DNA from 3 places in the Geomonas sp. RF6 genome. Region 3 is predicted to be linked to each of the others. Evidence: riboswitches for the same ligand, from Rfam matches in the RefSeq annotation. Region 3 holds a riboswitch; each other region holds the start of a gene.
The links. A riboswitch is a leader RNA that binds a small molecule or an ion and turns the genes downstream of it on or off. The one in region 3 is predicted to bind molybdenum cofactor.
Positions count from the first base shown of each region.

Region 1: linked by a shared signal. The riboswitch ahead of LPW11_RS03045 (aldehyde ferredoxin oxidoreductase family protein) and the one ahead of LPW11_RS15020 (aldehyde ferredoxin oxidoreductase family protein) in region 3 are both predicted to bind molybdenum cofactor.
Region 2: linked by a shared signal. The riboswitch ahead of LPW11_RS10545 (aldehyde ferredoxin oxidoreductase family protein) and the one ahead of LPW11_RS15020 (aldehyde ferredoxin oxidoreductase family protein) in region 3 are both predicted to bind molybdenum cofactor.

Region 1 covers NZ_CP087999.1:714,480-722,224, reverse strand. Annotated here, with positions in the region: gene LPW11_RS03075 (PfkB family carbohydrate kinase) at 1-309, shown strand, start outside; gene LPW11_RS03070 (hypothetical protein) at 1,406-1,813, shown strand; gene LPW11_RS03065 (hypothetical protein) at 2,011-2,256, shown strand; gene LPW11_RS03060 (hypothetical protein) at 2,267-2,695, shown strand; gene LPW11_RS03055 (hypothetical protein) at 2,702-3,328, shown strand; gene LPW11_RS03050 (MBL fold metallo-hydrolase) at 3,459-4,397, shown strand; molybdenum cofactor riboswitch at 4,739-4,858, shown strand; gene LPW11_RS03045 (aldehyde ferredoxin oxidoreductase family protein) at 4,890-6,620, shown strand; gene LPW11_RS03040 (sigma-54-dependent Fis family transcriptional regulator) at 7,105-7,745, opposite strand, start outside.
Region 2 covers NZ_CP087999.1:2,457,755-2,465,499, forward strand. Annotated here, with positions in the region: gene LPW11_RS10525 (DNA recombination protein RmuC) at 1-694, opposite strand, end outside; gene LPW11_RS10530 (alpha/beta fold hydrolase) at 782-1,591, opposite strand; gene LPW11_RS10535 (acetate/propionate family kinase) at 1,797-2,996, shown strand; gene LPW11_RS10540 (MoaD/ThiS family protein) at 3,091-3,315, opposite strand; gene LPW11_RS10545 (aldehyde ferredoxin oxidoreductase family protein) at 3,402-5,132, opposite strand; molybdenum cofactor riboswitch at 5,274-5,392, opposite strand; gene LPW11_RS10550 (iron-containing alcohol dehydrogenase) at 5,534-6,697, opposite strand; gene metX (homoserine O-acetyltransferase MetX) at 6,969-7,745, opposite strand, start outside.
Region 3 covers NZ_CP087999.1:3,476,817-3,484,561, forward strand. Annotated here, with positions in the region: gene LPW11_RS15005 (hypothetical protein) at 1-106, opposite strand, end outside; gene LPW11_RS15010 (HesA/MoeB/ThiF family protein) at 373-1,248, opposite strand; gene LPW11_RS15015 (MoaD/ThiS family protein) at 1,249-1,473, opposite strand; gene LPW11_RS15020 (aldehyde ferredoxin oxidoreductase family protein) at 1,593-3,323, opposite strand; molybdenum cofactor riboswitch at 3,350-3,466, opposite strand; gene LPW11_RS15025 (iron-containing alcohol dehydrogenase) at 3,618-4,781, opposite strand; gene moaA (GTP 3',8-cyclase MoaA) at 5,294-6,268, shown strand; gene LPW11_RS15035 (hypothetical protein) at 6,363-6,530, shown strand; gene LPW11_RS15040 (radical SAM/SPASM family putative metalloenzyme maturase) at 6,750-7,745, shown strand, end outside.

The DNA.
Region 1 (7,745 bases), 2.5 Mb from region 3:
TTCCATCCACCCGGATGCAGCGGGAAATCGCATAGTGTGGAATACCTGACAGGCGCCGGCATCAGGCGGATCGCGATAACCGACGGTGCAGAGCCTATCGTTGTCAGAGACGAGAACGGGGGGGCACTGGTGGCGACCTATCGAAGCAGAGGTATCGACACAACCGGCGCAGGCGACGTCTTCCATGGCGCCTTCTGTTATTACTTCCTGGAAGGGTGCGATTTCCGACAAGCTCTAAGCGAGGCAGCCAGAGTGGCAGCCGTTAAATGTGATCATCTCGGTGCACGTTCATGGTTTACTGCTGTCTAGCTGGGTCCAGAAGGATGCCTGCCACGTTTCCTGGCCGACTGGCACCTTCAATTGGTCGTCCTGTGGCGCACAAAGTCAAATCCTTAGCAGAGCAGGAGCTCTGGCGTCCCCTCCCTTTCAAGGGGAGGGACAGGGTGGGGATGGGGTAGAGGTTGACGCGTGACCATCCCCCTTCTGTCCTCCCCGGGGGGGAACGCTAGTGACGTCGCGCTGGAGCACAGGCTTCCCAGCCTGTAGCCGCGGCGCCAGCCGCGCGGTCTGTGGCGGCTTGCGCGGCCATCGCAGGCAAGATGCCTACGCTCCAGCGCGGGGGCACCATGATCTTTGTAGCGACCTCCCCTGCAAAAATTTCTTCAAAAAGAGCCTCATCACTATTTCTTCTCACCCATCAGCCTGAACCAAAACCTGAGTTGTGCTGTAACTCGCTGTAACTGCTCAATTTTGTATGGTGCTGAGCAGGCGGCGTGATTTATGCTGTGGATGCTTGTACTGCACGTGGCCCTCGAGCCTCGGTGGCGGGTGGAACATATCTACAGGAGAGGGCCGCGGAGGAGGCGATATGTTACTCGAGCGCATAGCAACAGCAGCTTCCAAAGAGCCTGAGTTTGATTGGGACAGATACTATGGATGGCTGTACGGGGAGTTGGCTGGGAAAGATGATGTAGAGATCGCCTTCTGGGCATGCCGCAACTGCAACACGGTGAACGTAAGCTGCCTTCCTGCGCGCTACGGGAAGTGTAGCGAGTGCAAGCTGATCCACATGGGCCACCCTTTCCGGCGTTAACAACCTGCGGCCGATGTCTCTGAGGCCGCAGATCCGGATTAGCCGTTCGTGCTGAGCTTGCTGACAGTGTGATATCCCACCTCCCTCAAGGATAGATCGCTTCGGCAAGCTCAGCGAGAACGTTCAAGCATCCTCCTCCTGTTACGCTCTTACAGTAAATGTCACAGCTTTCTGCTTGTCTTCTTTAGATCCTCCCTTTTTTGACTCAAAAAAGCCCGCCTCAGGTTGCTGATCGCATTGATCCCGCCAAATATCGTGTTACATCTAATGTCGGTACTCCCACAGTGATATGCCAGCCGGAGGAGCGAAGCTATGAGGCATGTTCTGGTGCTCGGTCTTTTACTCTTAACGACTGCTGCGTGCACCGCCCAAACACCTGTCCGTGGCGCCCCCAGCAAGGAGCTGGACGGAGACCGGCTGACAGTCGGAAAGGTGCAAAGGGAAATTAAGATGGGAATGAGCGCGGCTCAGGTGGTCGAGGCTCTGGGATCACCAAATATCGTGACGACTGACGAACAGCGGCGGGAAGTGTGGGTTTACGACAAGGTGTCCAGCGATCGGATCGACTCATCCCAATCCTCTTACGGGACGCTTGTCGTCGCCGGCGGCGGCACCGAATCCGGCACCAGCTCGACCCGGCAGCGTACCCTCACAATCATCATCAAATTCGATGAGGAGAAGAAGGTTCGCGACTTCGCCTACAATGCCACCCAGTTCTGAACGCGGAGCGCGGCGTCACGCCCGGCGGGATCACGCTGGTCACCTTCTGGCGGTGGCGAGTAACTCCTTGCGCATCCTCTATGCCGCTGCCGCTCTGGCTGCCTCTGCCTCTCTCTCTGGCTGCGCGTCCCATATGCAGCAGACGGCGTTTTTCGAGCTGAGTGAGGAAAGTCCTGCCAGGCGGCGGCTACGTCCGCATGCCTGTGGACTTGCAGCAGAAGATATCCGCTGTCCTCGTCGCCACCCCCGTCAACGCCGGCGGCACCCGCCACGAGGTGCGCGTCACTTTCTACTGCGTGGTATGGAAGGGGGACGGGTGGGTCGAGCGCCAGGCAATCCTCCCCGGCGAACAGAAGATGGAGATGATTTCAGACCCCGAGGTTTACCAGCTCTTTTTTGCCGGACTCTCCAAGGCTCTGTTCCTCGAGGCATTCACACTCTAGGGTGGTGGGCATGAAAAAGAGGTTATCTCCAGCGGCCGCACTCCTGGCGGGCTTTCTGCTGGCGCAGGGGTGCGCGGCTCCGCAGCCAGGCCAGGATCTCCTTGCGCCGACCGACGCGCAGATGAAACTGCGCGCCGTGCAGTCGAAGGCTTTTGAGGTGGCGGACCGCACGGTGGCCATGCGCGGCGTTATCTCCGCTCTGCAGGATCTCGGCTTCATCATAGAGCGCGCAAACGAGCCGCTGGGGCTCATCACCGCCGTCCGGTTCGCCGAATACACGGATGTCGTGGGAGTCACGGTAACGGTGCGGCAGCAGGAGAACCGGAAGATGATCGTGCGGGCCAATGCGATCTACAACAACAAGCCGATCGATGACCCCAAGGTATACCAAAACTTCTTCGCGACCCTTGAGAGATCACTCTTTGTCACCAAGGAATAGCCGGCGATGCCATTGCTACCTCCTGTGCTCATCCGCCCATTTCTCGTCGGGCTTTTCCTCGTGCTCCTGGGGTGCCCCTCCCCGTACGAATGGCGGCATGAAAACCAGTGGGACTCGCGCACCCAGATTTCGGCGGCGCATACGAGCCAGGTGAAACTCCGCTCCGCGCAAAGCCGCATCTTCGATAGTACCGACAGGCGCCGCATCGTCGAAGCGATCATCTCTACTATGCAGGATCTCAACCTGATGGTGGAGGTCGCAGACGAGGATCTGGGCGTCGTCTCGGGGCGGCTCTTTCTGCCGCTGGAGCACCCTCTCGCCGGCGACCGGTACGAGCCGTCTTATCACCTGTATGACGGCGGCTCACTTCTCATCCTCAGCAAGGGATTCCGCACGTGGGGACCGTTCTGGCAGCGCAGCAATATCGTCCGCCTGACGGTCACGGTGCGCAGGCGTAACGAAAAGCAGTCCGTGGTCAGGGCGAGCGCGCAGTTCTACCTGCAGGAGGTGGAGGATCCCTTAATCTACCAGCAGTTCTTTCGCACCCTCGAGCAGGCGGTCTTCCTGCAAGGCCATCTGGTCGAGGAATCGATGCCGGTACAGGAACCTCAAGCTGTGCCGGGCTCCATGTAATAGAAACAGGACGCAGCCATCGGTAGTCTGAAGTGAAGGCAGGATTTGCCGCATCGTAAGCAGGAACGAGAGGGTGTCCCATCGGCGCTGGAAGTTGCATGGAAAAGTGATCTGCAATAGGAGGTGCACCGTGTATGAATTCAGAGAATTGGCGAAAGATGTCTACGCGTTCCTGCAGCCGCCTCTAGTCTGGTACAGCAATGCGGGGGTCATCGTTGGCGACAAGGACGTCATCGTCGTCGACAGCCTCGCAAATGCGGCCATGACGAAAAACCTCCTGTCGGAAATCCGGCGGGTGACGGACAAGCCGATCCGTTTCCTGATCAATACCCACTCCCACGCCGACCACGTCTACACCAATCACCTCTTTCCGGAGGCCACGGTCATCACTACTCACTCGGGGCGGGAGCAGACGAAGGCGAATCTGGAACTCCAGGGGGAGCACTCGGCCTCCTACGCCAAGTTTTTCCCGGAGTTCGATTTCAGCGGCGGCCGGTACACCGTGCAGGATATGTGCTTTCGCGGGACATTCTCCCTGTATCAGGGGGCGCGAGAAGTGCGGGTGATCGAGCTGGGAGCGGGGCACTCGGAATCGGACGTGGTGGTTTATCTACCGTCTGAAAAGATCGCCTTCTGCGGAGACGTATTCCTGAAGGGGATGCCGCCGCTCCCCCTCGAGGGGCATGTCAGCCAGACGATCGCCCACTACAAGCTCCTCGAATCGTTCGAGGCGGAGGTCTACGTCCCCGGACATGGCGAGGCAGGCACGCTGGCGCATGTGCGCGTCCAGAGGGAGCAGCTCGAAAGGCAGTTTGAGCGCGCGCGGGAGTGCTTTCAAAAGGGGATGAGCTATGACGAGGCGCTCCGGGCCTTCGCCGGTGATGTCATTCCCCTGGAGTTCCAGCGGGTGGTGATTCTGGCCAGTTACTGCGAATTCACCGGCAGGCACCCCGAAACGAAGGATCCCGCCAGCCAAAGCCACATGTCGCTCATTCAGTCTGTTGCCGACGAGTTGCGGGTACTTTTGGGGACGAAAGAGGTCGACAAAAAGGTCGCCATGTCGCGGTAAGAAGGAAGGTTCCTGGTAACTTCGCCCACAGCGCCGATTCCTGTCCGCAGGAATCCTCCTCCCCGAAAACAGCTCCCTGAGCCCGACTCCGCCTACCGGTTGTCGGGCTTTGCCATCTCCTGCCTCTCCACTCAACATCCACAGAGTAGCAAATGAAATATTTGGCATATACATAATTTGCCGCCAAATATTTCATTGTATACCGCCAGATATTTCAACCCGCCTTGCGCGCTCATACTCAAGTTGCTGAACCTGAAGAGATCTTCACGCTGGCACAGTAATGGCTTTATAGCACCGGCTGGCAGTACCGGATTGGTGATGTCAGACGGACGAGCATGAAGTTATTCACTTTGCCTCCGAGCCGTGCGTCCTAACAGGGTAAACCTCATGGCGCCCGGCCAACGGGTTTCGTTGGAAACGGCGTGGCCTCCCTTTCGGAAAGGAGCAAATCCGCTCGCGCGGAAAATAAAACGAAAGATAGGGAGATGGAGCATGGACAAAATTTTTCGCCTGAACATGACCGACAAGAGCTTCAAGGTTGAGCCGGTACCCGCCGCCTGGGTTCCCCTCGGTGGCCGCGCCCTTACCTCGACGATCGTCGCGGAAGAGGTTACCCCGACCTGTGACGCACTCGGTCCGAACAACAAGCTGGTCTTCGCACCGGGCCTGCTCTCCGGCACCGCAGCCGCCAACAGCGGCCGCCTCTCCGCTGGCGCCAAGTCCCCGCTGACCGGCGGCATCAAGGAGTCGAACGCCGGCGGCACCGTGGCGCAGAAACTCGTCCGCATGGGGATCAAGGCGATCATCATCGAGGGGATGCCGAAGGACAACAAGTGGTACAACCTTCACGTCACCAAGGACAGCATCGTCATCAACGAGGAGACGGAACTGCTGGGCAAAGGTAACTTTGCCGTCGTCGAAGCCCTCGAGGCGAAGTTCGACAAGAAGATCGGCATCCTCACCATCGGCCAGGCTGGCGAGTTCATGATGACCTCCGCCAACATCTCCGTAAAGGATCCGGACTCCAAGATCCGCAGCCATGGCCGCGGCGGCCTCGGCGCAGTCATGGGCTCCAAGAAGATCAAGTACATCACCGTTGATGAGACCGGCGCAGGCGCGGTACCGGTTGCCGAGCCGGAGAAGTTCAAGGCTGCAGCACGCACCTTCGCCAAGGCCCTTCTCGATCACCCGGTTTCCGGCCAGGGTCTCCCGACCTTCGGCACGAACATCCTGGTGAACATCCTGAACGAGGCGGGGGGGCTGCCGACGCGCAACTTCACCTACGGCCAGTGCGAGGATCACGACAAGTTCTCCGGCGAGACGATGCACGACACGATCGTGGCCCGCGGCGGGAAGCCGAAGCACGGCTGCCATGCAGGGTGCATCATCCAGTGCTCCCAGGTTTATGTCGACAAGGACTCCAAGTACCTCACCTCCGGCTTTGAATACGAGACGATCTGGGGCCTCGGCGCCAACTGCCTCGTTAGCTGCCTCGATGACATCGCGAAGGCCGACAACCTGATGGACGACATCGGGATCGACTCCATCGAGGGCGTCGTCATGTTTGCAGTTGCCATGGAAGCAGGGATCCTTCCGTGGGGCGACGGCAAGGCAGTGCACAGGCTGCTGACCGAAGAAATCGCCAAGGGGACCCCGCTCGGGCGTGTCCTCGGCAACGGCACCGGCTCCGTCGGCCGCACCTACGGCATCACCCGTTGCCCGGTCGTCAAGAACCAGGGGATCCCGGCGTACGACCCGCGTTCCGTCAAGGGTATCGGCATCACCTACGCAACCTCCACCATGGGTGCCGACCACACCTCCGGTTACACCATCGCCACCAACATCCTCAACGTCGGCGGCTTTGTCGACCCGCTGAAGAAAGAAGGGCAGGTCGAGCTCTCCCGTAACCTGCAGATCGCAACCGCAGCCGTTGACTCCACCGGTATGTGCATCTTCGTCGCCTTCCCGGCTCTCGACGTACCGGAGTGCCTCCCGGCCCTGATCGAGATGATCAATGCCCGTTTCGGCATCAACCTGACCGGCGACGACGTCATTGCCCTCGGCAAATCCGTTCTGAAGACCGAGCGCGCCTTCAACCTCGCAGCGGGGATGAACAACGCTCACGACCGTCTGCCGGAGTTCTTCTCCCTCGACCCGGTCGCACCGCACAACGCGATCTGGGACTTCTCCGACGCGGAAATCGACGAGTTCTGGAACTTCTAGAAAGCTCCAAGAGCGTCGGCACAAAAAGAATCCCGGTGTGGCTCCCCCCACACCGGGATTTTTTTTATCTTGTAGGCCGGAATAAGCGGAGCGTTTCCGGCATGTCCATCGGCTGTCGCCGACGCCGGGAACGCCTGCGGCTTATCCCGGCCTACGACCTCGAGGAACCCATGATTGCTCGTTCCCAAGGTCACCTTGGGAACGGCACCTGGGCGCAAAGCTCCGGCTTTGCATCCGCGTCAGCGGAAACGAAGAATCGCGGCCGTTGGCGAGGCGGAGCCTCGCGGGCAGCTGCATTCCCAAGCTGAGCTTGGGAAGTAGGACTGTCTTATCTATTCAAGGCAGGACAATGTAGGCCGGAATAAGCGCAGCGTTTCCGGCATGTCCATCGGCCGGCGCCGACGCCGGGAACGCCTGCGGCTTATCCCGGCCTACGACCTCCACGGAATCAGATCCCGGCTGCACTGCGGAGCTTGTGCTAAAACTACCGAAGCGGGGGAGCGCTAGCGGCTTTCTCCCTGCGCCGGAATTTGATCCCCAGTTTATCCATCCTGGCCCGCAGGGTATTCGGCTCCAGCCCGAGAAGCTCTGCGGCACCCCCGACCCCATGGATCTTTCCGTTCGTCCTTTTCAGCACACTGCTGATGTGCAATGCCATCGCTTCATCGAGCCGCATCGGTGGTGCATCGTCTCCAACCTCCCTCGGAGACAGCACCCCATTCCCTTCCCGCGGCAGCACCGAATCAAAATAGAGCTGCCCCCCGCGGTGCAGAATAAGTTCCCTTTCCACCAGGTTCTCCAACTCGCGCACATTGCCGGGCCATCCGTAGTTCATGAGGCGCTGCAGCGCGCCGGGGGCAATCTGCGGCGGGACGGAGATCCCCAGCCCCCAACACTTCTGCTCCACGAAGTGGCGGGCGAGGGGGGCAATGTCCTCCTTTCGCTGCCGCAACGGCGGGATGATGATGGGAAAGACGTTCAGCCTGAACCACAGGTCCTCGCGGAAGCGGTTTTCGGAGACCATGCTCTCCAGGTTCCTGTGCGTGGCCACGATGACCCGGATATCGACCGGTATCGGCCTCGTCCCGCCGACCCTCTCGATCTGGCGGTCCTGGAGGACACGCA
Region 2 (7,745 bases), 1.0 Mb from region 3:
CGTGGCCAGGGAGGCGCAGCGCGAACTCCACGCGCGCGCTCGAACCCCTTCTGGTGGCGACGTTGCAGGAGTACTGCGCGGGGGTGAGGATCTGCTCCAGCAGGGTACCGAGCTGGATTTCCCCCATGGTGCCGCGCGTCTTCACGTTGCTCAGCACCCGCTTCAGGTCCCCCACCCCGGCCGCCAGATTGCGCATCTCGCCCAGCCCCTTGTGAACCAGCTCCAGACGCTCGCTCACCAGCCTGAACGACTCGCCAAGGCGCTTCTCCAGCGTCTGGTGCAGCTTCTCGTCGACGACCGCGCGCATCTGCTCCAGTTTCTTCCCGTTATCCTCCTGGAGCCATTTGAGGCGCAGTTCCACCGTTTCCCGCAGCTTCTCCAGCCGCTGCTCGTTTCCGGCGGAGAGCCCGGCGATGTGCTGGGTTACCCCTTCCAACTGCCCTTTCTGCATGGTGGCGATCTCCACCATCCTTTTCTGCAGCGAATCCCCGAAAAGGCGCATGGTGCCGGAGAGCTCCTCCCGGTTCCTGCCGAGTTCCCCCTGGAAAGTGCGCTCCAGTCGCTCCAGCGATCGCTCTAAGGCATCGAGGCGCCCGCGCTCCAGGGCGCTGCGGCGTATGGTGAGGAGGCAGAGGAGGGCGACGATGAGGGTGGCGCAGAGGAGAATCAGAGAGACGATTTCAAATGGAGACATGAAGGGTGCTTTCCATTATCAGGGGTAGAGGTAAAGACGACCTGTTGAGCCAAGGGTGGTGACAAGAGATGCCGCGCCCCCCCCCGCTCAGCCTGGCATCTTCTCCCTCACAGAGTGCAGAAACTCCACCAGTGCGGCGTTGAATTCCTCCGGCTGTTCCAGGTTCGCCATGTGCCCGGCCCGGGGAATCACGCGGCTCGTGCAGCGCCGCAACCCTTTCGCGAAGAGCTCTGCCGCTTCGGGGGCGCCGGCGCGGTCTTCGGCGCCGGTCACCACCAGCGCAGGGGGGTGGAAGGTGGGGAGAAGCGGTGTGTAGTCTTTCCTGTCCCTCATGGAGAGAAGCCCCCCGGCGAGCCCTTTCGGGCTGGTGCCGCGCATCCAGGCGGTAACCTGTGCCACCAGCTGCGGATTTGTCTGGATCGTGTCGGGAGCGAAGAGGAGCTCGGCGAAGATCTTTATGATCGGATTTACCCCCAGCCGCTCAGCTTCGGCCGCGAGAGCCGTCCTGCGGGCGCGCCCGGCTTCGTCCTCTGCGGTGCTCCTCGTGACGATGAAGGCAGCGGCTGCGACCCGCTCCTGGTAGCGCTCCAGGAGGTTCAGGAGGATGTAGCCACCCATGGACATCCCCGCAACGACCGCGCGCTCGATCTTCAGGGCATCGAGCAGCGCGACGAGATCGTCGGCGAAGCGGTCCATGCTGTACCCCCCTTCCGGCGCGTCGCTCTCGCCGAAGCCGCGCAGGTCCGGAGCGATGACGCGGTAGCCGGCGCGGGAGAGGGCCTCCAGCTGCGGCTGCCACATGGTCCGGTTCAGCGGAAAACCGTGGATGAGGAGGACGGCGGGACCTGCGCCGCGGTCGTCATAGGCGATTTTTATATCGTTGAGGGTGATCTCCATCGGTCACCTCCTGGGGGACTATAATAAAATTAGCGCGCGGTAACGGGCGGTCGTCAAAGGGGTAACCATATCACATCAACCCCGCGCTGTCATTGAGCAAAAAGCGTTTCTTGGTCACTTCTAAGTATTGGCTTTTGAGGAGCGCTCTGCTATAAGAAACTCTCATTGATCGACAGGAATGCACTCGGGGAAGGGGATTTTCCACATGCTAATTCTGACACTCAGTTGCCGCAACGACTCGATGCACTATCTGCTTTACGATTGGGAGATGAAGAGGGAGGTCGCTGCTGGATCCGTGGAGCGGCTGGGGACCGGCTCCTGCATCACCATGAGCACCCCCGGGAAGCGCGCGCGGCGCCGCGAGGTCGACTGCCGAAACCACACCGGCGCCCTTGCCGCACTCCTCGATACCCTCACGGACCAGAAAACAGGCGTGCTGAAGGATCTGGGGGGGATCCGGGGGGTGGGACACCGCGTGGTGAACGGCGGGGAGCGCTTCGGTGCGCCGGTCCTCATCTCTCCCGAAACCCTCCCGCTTCTGAAGGAGACGTTGCTGCTCGCCCCGCAGCTGAACGCGCCGTGCCTGGAGGGGATTGAAGCGGGTCAGGAGCTTTTGTCCCCCCTCCCGCAGGTCGCGCTCTTCGAGACCTCCTTCCACCGCACGATGCCGGAGGTGGCCTATCTCTACCCTGTTCCCCTCGAGTGGTACGAGAAGCACCGGATAAGGCGCTACGGCTTCCACGGCTACGCCCACCTCTACGCCGCCCGGCGTGGCGCGGAATTGCTCGGGCTCGACCTGGAGAGCTCCACGCTTATCACGGTGCATGTGGGGGAAGGTGCCTCGCTTTGCCTGGTACGAAACGGCGCCTCGGTCGAGACCAGCATGGGATTCTCCCCGCTGCAGGGGCTCATGATGGAAAACGGCTGCGGCGACATCGACGCCGGGATCATTCCCTTCATAATCGAGGAGGAGAAGCTCACGCCGCAGGAGATGGACGAGATCCTCGCCAAAAGGAGCGGCTCGGTCGGAATCGCAGGCGCTCCGGTGAACGGCCCCGCCATGAAGAAGGAGTTTCGCCGCTCGCCGCGTGGGCGGCTCGCGCTGGAGATGGAGGGATACCGGCTGAAGAAGTACCTGGGGGCCTACATCGCGATCGGAAATCCCGCGGCGATCGTCTTCAGCTACAGTGAGGGGTGGGCCGACTGGCCCGCGCGCGCCTTTGCGCTGAAAGATCTGGAGCCGTTCGGGATACGGCTCGATGCGGCGCGTGACAAGGATGCGAGTGCGGGGGGGCGTGAAGTGGTGATAAGCGCGGAGAATTCCAGGCTCCCGGTCGTGGTGTTGCCGTCAGGGGAGGATCTGCTGGTGAACGCAGAGGTTGCAACGGTCCTGGGGTGGTCCTAGAGGACGGTGAGGAGAATTTCCCTTTTGCAGGGGGATGCCTCCTCACCGTAGCCCCTCTCGCGGGGAGAGGGGACAGGGGGGAGGCGGGTGTCCGTTACCCCCCACCAACCAGGGGGAACATCGCCAGGGTGTGTCCTTCCTGCAGCGGGTCGTCCAGCGAGACATGGCGGCCGTTTATGAGCACGATACCCATCTCTTCCTCGGTAATCCCGAGCTCCTCCATGATAGTCCGCGGCACGGTCCCTTCCGGGTACTCCCTTTCCTCGACCTTGAACCTGTTGTCCCTGAATGATGCGAAAAGCTTGACAGTTATCTTCATGCCTTGATCTTACTCCTCTGCTGCGCAACGGGTCAAAAAAAACCCGGTGTGGCAGGTGCCACACCGGGAATCCTTGCAGGAGAATCTTAGAAGTTCCAGAACTCGTCGATCTCTGCGTCGCTGAAGTCCCAGATCGCGTTGTGCGGTGCGACCGGCTCGTAGGTGAAGAACTCCGGCAGCCTGTCGTGAGCAGCGGTGAAGCCTGCTGCGTCGTTGAAGGCTTTCTCGGTCTTCAGGATGTACTTGCCGAGAGCGACGACGTCGTCGCCGGTCAGGTTCAGGCCGTAACGTGCGTTGATCATGTCGATGAGAGCCGGGAGGCACTCAGCGATGTCGAGAGCCGGGAAGGCCACGAAGATGCACATACCGGTGGAGTCAACAGCTGCGGTAGCGATCTGCAGGTTACGGGAAAGCTCGACCTGGCCGTCTTTCTTGAGCGGATCAACATAGCCACCGACGTTCAGGATGTTGGTAGCGATGGTGTAACCGGAGGTGTGGTCTGCGCCCATGGTGGAGGTAGCGTAGGTGATGCCGATACCTTTGACGGAACGCGGGTCGTATGCCGGGATACCCTGGTTCTTGACGACCGGGGTGCGGACAACGCCGTAGGTGCGGCCGACGGAGCCGGTGCCGTTACCGAGAACGCGCCCAAGCGGGGTGCCCTTGGCGATTTCTTCGGTCAGGAGGCGGTGTACGCCTTTGCCGTCGCCGAAGGGGATGATGCCGGCTTCCATAGCCACGCCGAAGAGAACAGCGCCTTCGATGGAGTCGATACCGACGCGGTCCATGAGGTTGTCGGCGATCGCGATGTCGTCGAGGCACTCGATCATGCAGTCAGCGCCGAGGCCCCAGATGGTCTCATACTCGAAACCGGAGGTGATGTAGGAGCCGTCAGCAGCCACGTACTCCTGGGAGCACTGGATGATGCACCCTGCGTGGCAGCCGTGCTTGTGCTTCCCGCCGCGAGCCACGATGGTGTCGTACATGGTCTCGCCGGAGATCTTGTCGTGGTGTGCGCACTGACCCTGGGTGAAGTTGCGGGTCGGCAGACCGCCAGCCTCGTTCAGGATGTTGACGAGAACGTTGGTGCCGTAGGTCGGGAGGCCCTGGCCGGAAACCGGGTGGTCGAGCATCGCCTTCGCGAAAACGCGGGCAGCGGTCTTGAACTTCTCCGGATCAGCAACTTTAACCGGGGAAGAACCGGTCTCGTCGATGCTGATGAACTTGATCTTCTTGGAGCCCATGACGGCGCCGAGACCACCGCGGCCGTGGCTGCGGACTTTGGAGTCGGGGTCTTTCACGGAGATGTTGGCGGCTGCCATGAGGAACTCACCTGCGGGGCCGATGGTGAGGACGCCGGTCTTCTTGCCGAGCTTCGCCTCGAGAGCCTCGACCACTTCGAAGGTGTCCTTCATGAGGAGCTCGGTCTCTTCGTTGATGGTGATGCCGTTCATGGTGATGTGGAGGTTGTACCACTTGTCCTCTTTCGGCTGACCTTCGATGATGATCGCCTTCACACCCATGCGAGCGAGCTGCTGGGCAGCGGTGCCGCCTGCGTTGGACTCTTTGATGCCGCCGGTCAGCGGGGACTTGGCGCCTGCGGAGAGACGGCCGGACTGTGCAGCAGCGGTGCCGGTGAGGAGGCCCGGTGCGAAGACCAGCTTGTTGTTGGGGCCGAGCGCGTCGCAGGTCGGCGGAACTTCAGCCGCTACGATCGTCGAGGTGAGGCCGCGACCACCGTGCGGAGCCCACTCAGCGGGGACTGCCTCGAGCTTGACGGTCTTGTCGGTCATGTTTACGCGGTAAATCTTGTCCATTCTCCATCTCCCTGTCTTGGTTTTATTTCCGCTCTCGCGGATAGGCTCCTTTCCAAAAGGGAGGCTCCGCCGTTTCCCGCGAAACCCGTAGGCCGGGCGCCATGGGGTTTTCCCCTGTAGGACGCTACGGCTCGGAGATTACTGCTCTCTGGATAGGCTCCTTTCCAAAAGGGAGGCTTCGCCGTTTCCCGCGAAACCCGTAGGCCGACGCCCCTTGGTGGATACCCTTTAGGACGCGCGGCTCGGAGGCTTGAAAAGTTACTGCTGTTTCATCTCTGTCGGACGAGGCGCCCAACAATACTGCACGACCGCTCTTTCCTGCAACAAAAAAAGGATGGGCGTCAGCGTTGCCGCTAACGCCCATCCTTTTTCGCGGCGCTTAATCCAACAGGAGTAAGGTGTTACATTGCTGCCTTGAAGATGTCGATGACCTGCTCCAGCGTAGCTTTACGCGGGTTGGTGAGCTGGCATGCGTCTTTCTTCGCGTTTTCTGCCATGACTTTGAGGTCCTGCTCCTTGACGTTGAGCTCTTTCAGGCCAGCCGGGATCCCGATGGAAGCGGAGAGCTGCTTGATCCTGTCGATAGCTTTCTGGCCAGCTTCGATGGTGGAGAGGCCGGCAACGTTCTCGCCGAGGGCAACTGCGATGGCAGCGAAGCGCTCCGGAGCAGCGATCAGGTTGAACTGGGAAACTGCCGGAAGGAGGATCGCGTTGCAGACGCCGTGCGGGAGGTTGTAGAAGCCGCCGAGCTGGTGAGCCATGGAGTGAACGTAGCCGAGGGAGGCGTTGTTGAATGCCATACCTGCGAGGTACTCGGCGTATGCCATCTTGTCACGAGCTTCGAGGTCTTCGCCGTTTGCCACAGCCTTGGAGAGGTACTGAGCGATGAGCTCGATAGCCTTGATGGCGCATGCGTCGGTGATCGGGGTAGCGATCGTGGAGACGTATGCCTCGACAGCGTGGGTAAGGGCGTCCATGCCGGTTGCTGCGGTCAGTGCGGGCGGCTTGCCGACCATGAGGACCGGGTCGTTGATAGCGATGTTCGGGGTGACCCTCCAGTCAACGATAGCCATTTTCACGTGGGTATCGGTGTTGGTGATGATGCAGAAACGGGTCATTTCGGAAGCGGTACCAGCGGTGGTGTTGATGGCAACGAACGGGGGGAAGGACTTGGTGGACTTGTTGATCCCTTCGAAGTCGCGGATGTTGCCGCCGTTTGCGATGACGAGGCCAACGCCTTTGCCGCAGTCGTGGGAGGAGCCGCCGCCCAGGGTGATGAGCGCGTCGCACTTGTTGTCCTGGTACACCTTCACGCCGTCAGCGACGTTCTTGTCGGTCGGGTTCGGCTCAGCGCCGTCGAAGATCACGCAGTCAACGCCGGCAGCCTTCACCATGTCGGCGATCTTTGCGGCAACGCCCATGGAGGAGAGGCCTTTGTCGGTGACGAGGAGAGCTTTCTTTGCGCCCAGAGCCTTGATCTGCTCACCGGTTTCCTTGGAAGAACCGACGCCCATCAGTGTTACCGTAGGAATAAAGAACCCGAATGTCTGATCAGCTAATGCCATTTCATTTCCTCCTGAGTGTTGTTTTAAAGGTGAGGATCACCTTTGAGTGTCCCTTCTCTAAGCAAGGGGCGTTCCAAGGCGTTTACCTAAGGTGCACTAATTTTCCCTTTTCCTGCTTTTCCCCCAAAAACAGCGTTTTCCCCGAGGGGGGCAGGAGACCCTTCTCCACCCCCCTCTGTTCGTTTGTACCGTATACGAACACTCCTTGTCTCAGGATACCGTATACGAACACTACGCTCTCTAATGGACCGGTAGGGGGATGGAGCGGGGGTCACCCCCCGGCCTGCAGCAGGAAGTTTCGCGCCAGCGGAGTGAACGCTTCGTGCTCCAGGAGGAAGGCGTCGTGGCCGTAGGAGGATTTGATGAGGTGGTACTCGACAGGCTTGGAGAGCCTGGTGAGGGCGGCGACCATCTCCTCGGTCTGGGAGGGGGGGTAGAGCCAGTCGGAGGTGAAGGCGAAGAACTGAATCGGTGCCGAGACAGAGGCGAAAGCCTCTTCCAGCGACTCGTACCCCTGGGTGACGTCGTACAGGTCGAGGGCCTTTGCCAGATAGAGAAAGGAGTTGGCGTCGAAGCGGTCGACGAAGTTGTAGCCGTTGTAGCTCAGGTAGCGCTCCACCTCGAACTGCCCGAAGAAGTCGAACTGGCCGTCACGCGCGGAGAAGCGCCTCCCGAACTTCGCCTCCATCGACTCGTCGGAAAGGAAGGTGATGTGGCCGATGCCGCGGGCGAGCGCGAGCCCGTCCTTCGGGTTCTTGCGGTACTCCCCCTTTTTCCAGTTCGGATCGTTGAAGATGGCCCAGCGCGCCACGGCGTTCATGGAGATCGCCTGGGCCGACGGGCGGGGGGTGGTGGCGAGAATTATTGCCGAGCGTATCCGCTCCGGGAACTGGGTCGCCCACTCCAGGGTCTGCATCCCCCCCATGCTCCCCCCCATGACGCACAAAAGCTTCTCGATTCCGAGCTTCTCGATGAGGAGCGCCTGGGCGCGCACCATGTCGCGCACCGTGATGACGGGGAAGGAGAGGTTGTATCTCTTGCCGGTTTT
Region 3 (7,745 bases):
ACTTCCAGCCGTTAGCACCGCCTACATCGAAAGCATGAGCGGACGGTACTGCGGTTGCTGCCAGTAACAGTGCCGCTGCCAGTGTGGATACTCTTTTCTTTTGCATACTTTTCCCCCTTGATCATTGAATGGTACTGCTAAGCAAATTGACGTGTTGGTGGTGCTTTAAGCGAGTTCCTTTCCGTGTTCCTCCTTTCCGGCCCCACGGGGGCCCTGTAATAGTTGCCTCTCACCCTTACTCCCTCTCCAGGCAAAAAAAATGGCCAGTATTCCCGAGGGGAATCCGGCCCTGGCAAATTAATGAATTTTCATGCTGAAAGTGGCGGCACTCCCCCTGTCGGTGAGAAAGTCCGAGGGAAGGGGAGAAACTCCTCATCCCGCGGCTCTTCCAGGTGCGGCGGCGGGGGAGGAGACGGTCTCCTGCACATCCTCGTACGATATCTCATGGATCTCCATCTCCAGAAGGTCTATGGAGAGCTTTCTCCTGCGCAAAAGCTCTCCCTTCCCCAGAAGGATTTTGCATGCCTCGGCAACCTCCAGGCTCGCCACGACGGCTGGGGTGAAGGAGGGATTGCCGAGCTCCTTTTCGATACCTTTCCCTGCGCTCCAGTTGCGATAGATCTGCTGCACGGTGCGATCTCCCGGGAGCTGGGTCGCCACCTGCCCGTACCAGCCGCCGATCGCTCCGTACACCATGGGGATGGCGAGCTCCGCGCAGCTTTCCGCGAGCTCGAGCCTCACCGCTATGCTGTCCAGTGCGTCGACGACGACGTCGCAGCCGCGCAGGATCTCCTCTCCGTTCCCTGCACAGTACGCCTTGTAGTGGGGGGTGACCGTGACTGCGGGATTTATCTCCGCCACCCGGCGGTACGCCATCTCCACCTTCGGCTTGCCGAGTGACTTCGGGGAAGAGAGGAGCTGGCGGTTCAGGTTGTGCTCCTCGAAGATGTCGGGATCGACAGCGACGATCTGGCCGACGCCTAAACGCGCCAGTTCCTCTATCACATACCCGCCGAGCCCGCCGCAGCCGATCACCGCGGCGCGGCTGGCGAAAAGGCGCGCCTGCCCCGCCGCATCGATCATCTTCCGGTTGCGCTGGTAGCGCGCCGGGAAGAGGCCGTTTGACAGGGCAGCTTCTTCCACCGCGGCATGGCTGAGGCCAAAGCGCACGGCAGCGCTGTCCTGGACGGACCAGGGGAGGAGGCCGTCTGCGGCGCCCTCCTTCAGGTATGCGAGGAGATTCTCCATCTACCCTCCACCGACGAGCGGGAACATCGACAGGGTGTCCCCTTCCTGCAACGCGTCATCGAGGGAGACGTGGCGGCCGTTTACCAGCACGATCCCCATCTCTTCCTCGGTGATCCCCACTTCCTCCATCACGGAACGGCCGGTCGTGCCGCACGGGTACTCCCGGTCGGCGACCTTGAACCTGTTATCCCTGAAGGAGGCGAAAAGCTTTACGGTAATCTTCATGACCAAACCTTGATGTTGGTGTGTAGCTTCGATGCTAGCTGCCCGATTTTTCGAAAGGCCCGGTGTGGCTTGCGCCACACCGGGAAGTACTGCATTAGCTTTCTCAAGTCAACAACTTTTTAGAAGTTCCAGAACTCGTCGATCTCTGCGTCGGAGAAGTCCCACAGCGCGTTGTGCGGTGCGACCGGCTCGTACTTGAAGAACTCGGGGAGCCTGTCGTGGGCGTTTGTGAACCCTGCCGCCACGTTGAAGGCGCGCTCGGTCTTCAGGACGTACTTGCCGAGGGCTACGACGTCGTCGCCGGTCAGGTTGATGCCGTAGCGGGCGTTGATCATGTCGATGAGGGCCGGGAGGCACTCGGCGATGTCCAGCGCCGGGAAGGCGACGAAGATGCACATGCCGGTGGAGTCAACCGCGGCGGTAGCGATCTGCAGGTTGCGGGAGAGCTCGACCTGGCCGTCTTTCTTCAGCGGATCGACGTGGCCGCCGACGTTCAGGATGTTCGTGGCGATGGTGTAGCCGGAGGTGTGGTCGGCGCCCATGGTGGAGGTAGCGTAGGTGATGCCGATACCTTTGACGGAACGCGGGTCGTATGCCGGAATCCCCTGGTTTTTGACGACCGGGGTGCGGACAACGCCGTAGGTGCGGCCGACGGAGCCGGCGCCGTTGCCGAGGATGCGCCCGAGGGCGGTCCCTTTCGCCACCTCTTCACGCAGCAGGCGAAGAACGCCTTTGCCGTCGCCGAAGGGGATGATACCTGCTTCCATCGCCACGCCGAACATGACGGCGCCCTCGATGGAGTCGATCCCCACGTCGTCCATGGCGTTGTCTGCCTTGGCGATGTCGTCGAGGTCGGAGATCATGCAGTCGGCGCCCAGGCCCCAGATCGTCTCGTACTCGAAGCCGGAGGTGATGTATTTACCCTGCTCGTCAACGTACTCCTGGGAGCACTGGATGATGCACCCTGCGTGGCAGCCGTGCTTGTGCTTGCCGCCGCGCTTCACGATCGTGTCGTACATCGTCTCGCCGGAGATGTTGTCGTGGTGTGCGCACTGACCCTGGGTGAAGTTGCGGGTCGGGAGGCCGCCTGCCTCGTGCAGGATGTTCACGAGGACGTTCGTGCCGTAGGTCGGCAGACCCTGGCCGGAGACCGGGTGGTCGAGCATCGCTTTGGCAAAGGTGCGGGCAGCGGTCTTGAACTTCTCCGGGTCAGCGACCGGTACCGGTGCGGAGCCGGTCTCGTCGATGGTGATGTACTTGATCTTCTTGGAGCCCATGACTGCGCCGAGGCCGCCGCGGCCGTGGCTGCGGATCTTGGAGTCGGGGTCCTTGACGGAGATGTTGGCGGAGGTCATGAGGTACTCGCCGGCCGGGCCGATGGTGATGACGCCGGCTTTCTTGCCGAGTTTCGCCTCAACCGCGTCGATGACCGCGAAGTTGCCTTTGCCGACGAGCTCCTTCTCTTCCTGGATCGTCACGCCGTTCATGGTGACCTGGAGGCTGTACCACTTGTCCTCTTTCGGCTGACCTTCGATGATGATCGCCTTCACACCCATGCGGGCAAGCTGCTGCGCCGCGGTGCCGCCGGCGTTACTTTCCTTGATGGTCCCGGTCAGCGGGCTCTTCGCGCCGGCCGAGAGGCGGCCGCTCTGTGCTGCTGCGGTACCGGTGAGGAGTCCCGGAGCAAAAACGAGCTTGTTGCTGGGGCCAAGGGGGTTGCAGGTGGGGGGTACTTCAGCTGCGACGATGGTGGAGGTGAGGCTGCGCCCGCCATAGGGTGCCCATGCTGCGGGGACTGCTTCGATCTTGCTCGTCTTGTCCGTCATGTTCACGCGAATGATTTTTTCCATGTTTCTCCATCTCCCTATCATTTTGGGGTTACCGTAAATGACTCCTTTCCGGGAGGGAGGCTCCGCCGTTTCCCGCGAAACCCGTTGGCCGGACCCCGTGAGGGCTTCCCCTTTTAGGCTGTACGGCTCGGAGGTGCTGCGTTGAAGAACAGAAAAAGCGTGCTGCGGCGCCTGCTGCGCCACCTCGTCGGAGCGCGGCATAAGAGGGCACCTAAAAAGAATGGGCAGGGCTCATCACCACTGCCCATCCTTTTGTTGTCTTACAGAACTCTTCCCGTTGCCGGGAAAAGGGTCTTACATGGCGTCTTTGAAGATGCCGATAACCTGCTCAAGGGTAGCCTTGCGCGGGTTGGTGAACTGGCAGGCGTCTTTCTTCGCGTTTTCTGCCATGATCTTGAGGTCCTGCTCTTTAACGCCGAGCTGGGTGAGGTCAGCCGGGATCCCGATGGAAGCGGAGAGGCTGCGGATGCGGTCGATAGCTTTCTGGCCAGCTTCGGTCACGGAGAGGCCTTCGACGTTCTCGCCGAGGGCAACTGCGATGTCAGCAAAACGCTGCGGGCAGGCGATCAGGTTGTACTGGGAAACTGCCGGGAGCAGGATCGCGTTGCAGACGCCGTGCGGGAGGTTGTAGAAGCCGCCCAGCTGGTGAGCCATGGAGTGAACGTAGCCGAGGGAGGCGTTGTTGAATGCCATACCTGCGAGGTACTCGGCGTATGCCATCTTGTCACGAGCTTCGAGGTCCTCACCGTTGGCAACAGCCTTGGAGAGGTAAGCTGCGATGAGCTCGATAGCTTTGATTGCGCATGCGTCGGTGATCGGGGTAGCGATCGTGGAAACGTATGCCTCGACAGCGTGGGTAAGGGCGTCCATACCGGTTGCTGCGGTCAGTGCGGGCGGCTTGCCGACCATGAGGACCGGATCGTTGATAGCGACGTTCGGGGTTACCCTCCAGTCAACGATTGCCATCTTGACATGGGTGTCGGTGTTGGTGATGATGCAGAAACGGGTCATTTCAGACGCGGTACCTGCGGTGGTGTTGATGGCGACGAACGGGGGGAAGCTCTTAGCGGACTTGTTCACGCCTTCGAAGTCGCGGATGTTGCCGCCGTTGGCGATAACAAGGCCAACGCCTTTGCAGCAGTCGTGGGAGGAGCCGCCGCCCAGGGAGATGAGGGCGTCGCACTTGTTGTCCTGGTACACTTTCACGCCGTCGTGTACGTTCTTGTCAGTCGGGTTCGGCTCAGCGCCGTCGAAGATTACGCACTCAACGCCAGCTGCCTTCACGATGTCAGCAATCTTGGCGGCAACGCCCATGGAGGAGAGGCCTTTGTCGGTCACGAGCAGGGCCTTCTTTGCGCCGAGCTGCTTGATCTGCTCACCGGCTTCCTTAGAAGCGCCGACGCCAAGGAGAGTTACCGTAGGAATGTAGAACCCGAATGTCTGATCTGCTAATGCCATGTTTACTTCCTCCTGTTGGTTTTTTTGAGGTGCTGCCACCTCTTGGTTAGCCGTACGCAATTGGCCGATTATTGCATACGGTTTTGTAAAACGGTTTTCTAGCTTACGCAATCGCCGTACCAAAAATGTTGTATACTTAGTTTTTTGTCATCTCTTTCCGTTTGTGCTCGGAAAAACAGGGGTTTCACCTCTGCGCCCTTTTTCCGCCTGATTTTCACTTTTGCGCTCCGTTCTGAAAGGGAACGGTCAGTATGTTCCAATGTGGAACAGTTGTTTTGTTTTGGAACGGTCCGTTTTCCTTTCGGGCAACCGTTTTGTTTCCTTGTATACGATTACATGGGGGACGCATAATAATAAGTCGTTTCCCTGTAATCAAGGGTATTATGAAGTGGGTTGCGGTATACGCCGGAGAAATTCGCTGCCGGCTGCGGCGCGTTGGTACCGTTATTGCCTAGCAACCCTGAGATTTTCCTCTTTTTTTGACTTCAACCACTGCGAGAGAAGGCAGCGACATGGCTCTTATAGATTCGTTCGGCAGGCGCATAAACTACCTCAGGCTCTCCATAACCGACCGCTGCAACCTGCGCTGCTCCTACTGTATGCCCGCGGAAGGGGTGCCCAAGCTGCAGCACGAGTCGATGCTGAGCTACGAGGATCTCTTCCGTGTCGCCTCCACCGCTGTGGAGGTGGGAATCGAGAAGATCCGCGTCACCGGCGGCGAGCCGCTGGTGAGAAAAGGGGTGGTGTCGTTCCTGGAGAGGCTGGCGAAGACTCCCGGTCTCAAGGAACTTGTCCTTACCACAAACGGCGTGTTGCTGGGGGAGATGGCCCACGACCTGCGCAGGGCAGGGGTGGAGCGACTCAATATCAGCCTGGACTCGTTAAAGCCCGAAACGTTCAAACGTATCACCCGTTCAGGAGACCTAGGGAAGGTCCTGGACGGAATAGCCGCAGCGGAGGATGCCGGATTCCCGCCGGTGAAGATAAATATGGTGGTGATGCGGGGAGTAAATGATGAAGAGGTGCTGGACTTCGCGGCGCTTACCCTGAAGAAGCCGTACACGATCCGGTTCATAGAGTACATGCCAACCTTGAAGTGTCAAGGATGGCACGAAAAAAGTTTCTCGGGAGGGGAGATCCTGGAGCGGATCGGGGAGCGCTACCCGCTCCTCCCTCTCGTGAGCACCGAGATGGCGGGGCCGGCGCGCAACTTCAGGATCGAGGGTGCGCCGGGGTCGATCGGGATCATCACTCCGATATCCGGGCACTTCTGCGACAGCTGCAACCGCATCAGGATCACCGCCTCCGGGATGGTGCGCGGCTGCCTCTTTGCGGAAAAGGGGGAGGATCTGAAGCCCCTGCTGAAAGACGACGATCCGGAGATCCTGCGGGAAACCTTGAGGCGGATCGTGACGGAGAAACCGGACCGGCACCAGCTCGCCGACAAAGAGAGCGGCGGTGTTGCCATGTCCCAGATAGGCGGCTAGGATTTCTTCTGCTCCTTCACAGGTGCAGCAAAGACTCTCGCCCGCGCCACAAAAAGGTTCACTCGCAACCTCTAGTCTCTGGCAGGAGGGTAACGTGAAAGGTAAAGACAAGAAGGCGAACATCATCTCCATAAGGATGAGCGACGACGAGCGCGCAGCCGTGCAGCAGATAATGGACCGGACGAACAAGAAGGCTTCCAACGTCATGCGCGAGGCGTTCACCCTCCTGAAGGAGAAATGGGAGACGTCGCGCCCGGAGTAGGCGGTCAGCGTCCCTGCTCTGTCGTGGCAGGGGGCTCCCCGGCAGGCGCGCGCGGCCGTTCCTTTTCTCCCGCGCCGTCCCGGTTCACGACAGAGAATCTTGATTCCACCATCTCTCAAGGCACGGTGTGACAGCTGGAATACCGTGGAGGGGGAGGTCCCTCGAAGGAGGGGGCGTCCCCGGAGGTGTCAACCGGCTCCACCGTCATGTGAGGGCGAAATGTATACCTGTTCCTCCGCTACCCTTTCCGGCCCCTGCATGGAGACCGGCGAGGCGCTCCTAGAATACCCCTCCCGGCTTTTCGTGGAGACCACCACCCGCTGCAATCTGAGCTGCCTCCAATGCAGGAAGCAGCGCCCGGACGCCTACCGCAGGCACGACGGCGACCTCGATCTCTCCACCTTCAAGTCTCTGGAGGGGGCTCTCTCGACCCTCGATTCCCTCGTCCTCAACGGGGTAGGGGAGCCTCTGCTGAACAGCCACCTCGAGCAGTTCGTGAAGCGCGCGAAGAACCTCATGCCCGACGGGAGCTGGGTAGGTTTCCGCAGCAACGGCATCCTCCTCACCAACATGCGTGCCATCTCCCTCGTCGACGCCGGCCTGGACCGCATCTGCCTCTCCATGGAGGGGGCCGATGTCGCCTCCTCCGGGTCCGTGCGCTCCGGCAATCAGCTTATGGACCTCGAATGGGCGCTGAAGGCGCTCTCCTCGGCAAAATCGATCTGCAGCCGTCCCGCGCTCGACGTGGGGGTGGAGTACGTGGTGGAGCGCGACAACCTGGAGGAGCTCCCGGCTGCCCTGGAGTGGGCCGCGGCCCGCGGCGCGAGCTTTGCCATCGTCTCCAACCTGCACGCCTGCGCCGACCCTGCGGCGGAGAGGCTCCCGGCACCCGGGTGCGACGAGGCGCTTGCCTTGTACCAGGTATGGAAGAGGGAGGCGGAGGCTCAGGGGGTGGAGATAACCCGCTACTTCGAAATCCTCTGGAAGTACCACAAGACCCCCGGCGAGCGCAGGATCATCGATTTTGTGGCCGCCCTGAAGGGGGAGGCGCAGCAGCGCGGCGTCACCCTCGATCTTAAGGCGCTCTTCGCCCGCGACTCGCACCATCAGGAGGAGAGCCGCTCGGTCCTCGAGAGGGCGCAGGATGTTGCGCGCAGGACGGGGCTCGAGCTGAAGCTCCCGGAGAACGCGCTCCATCGTGGAAGGGGCTGCGCC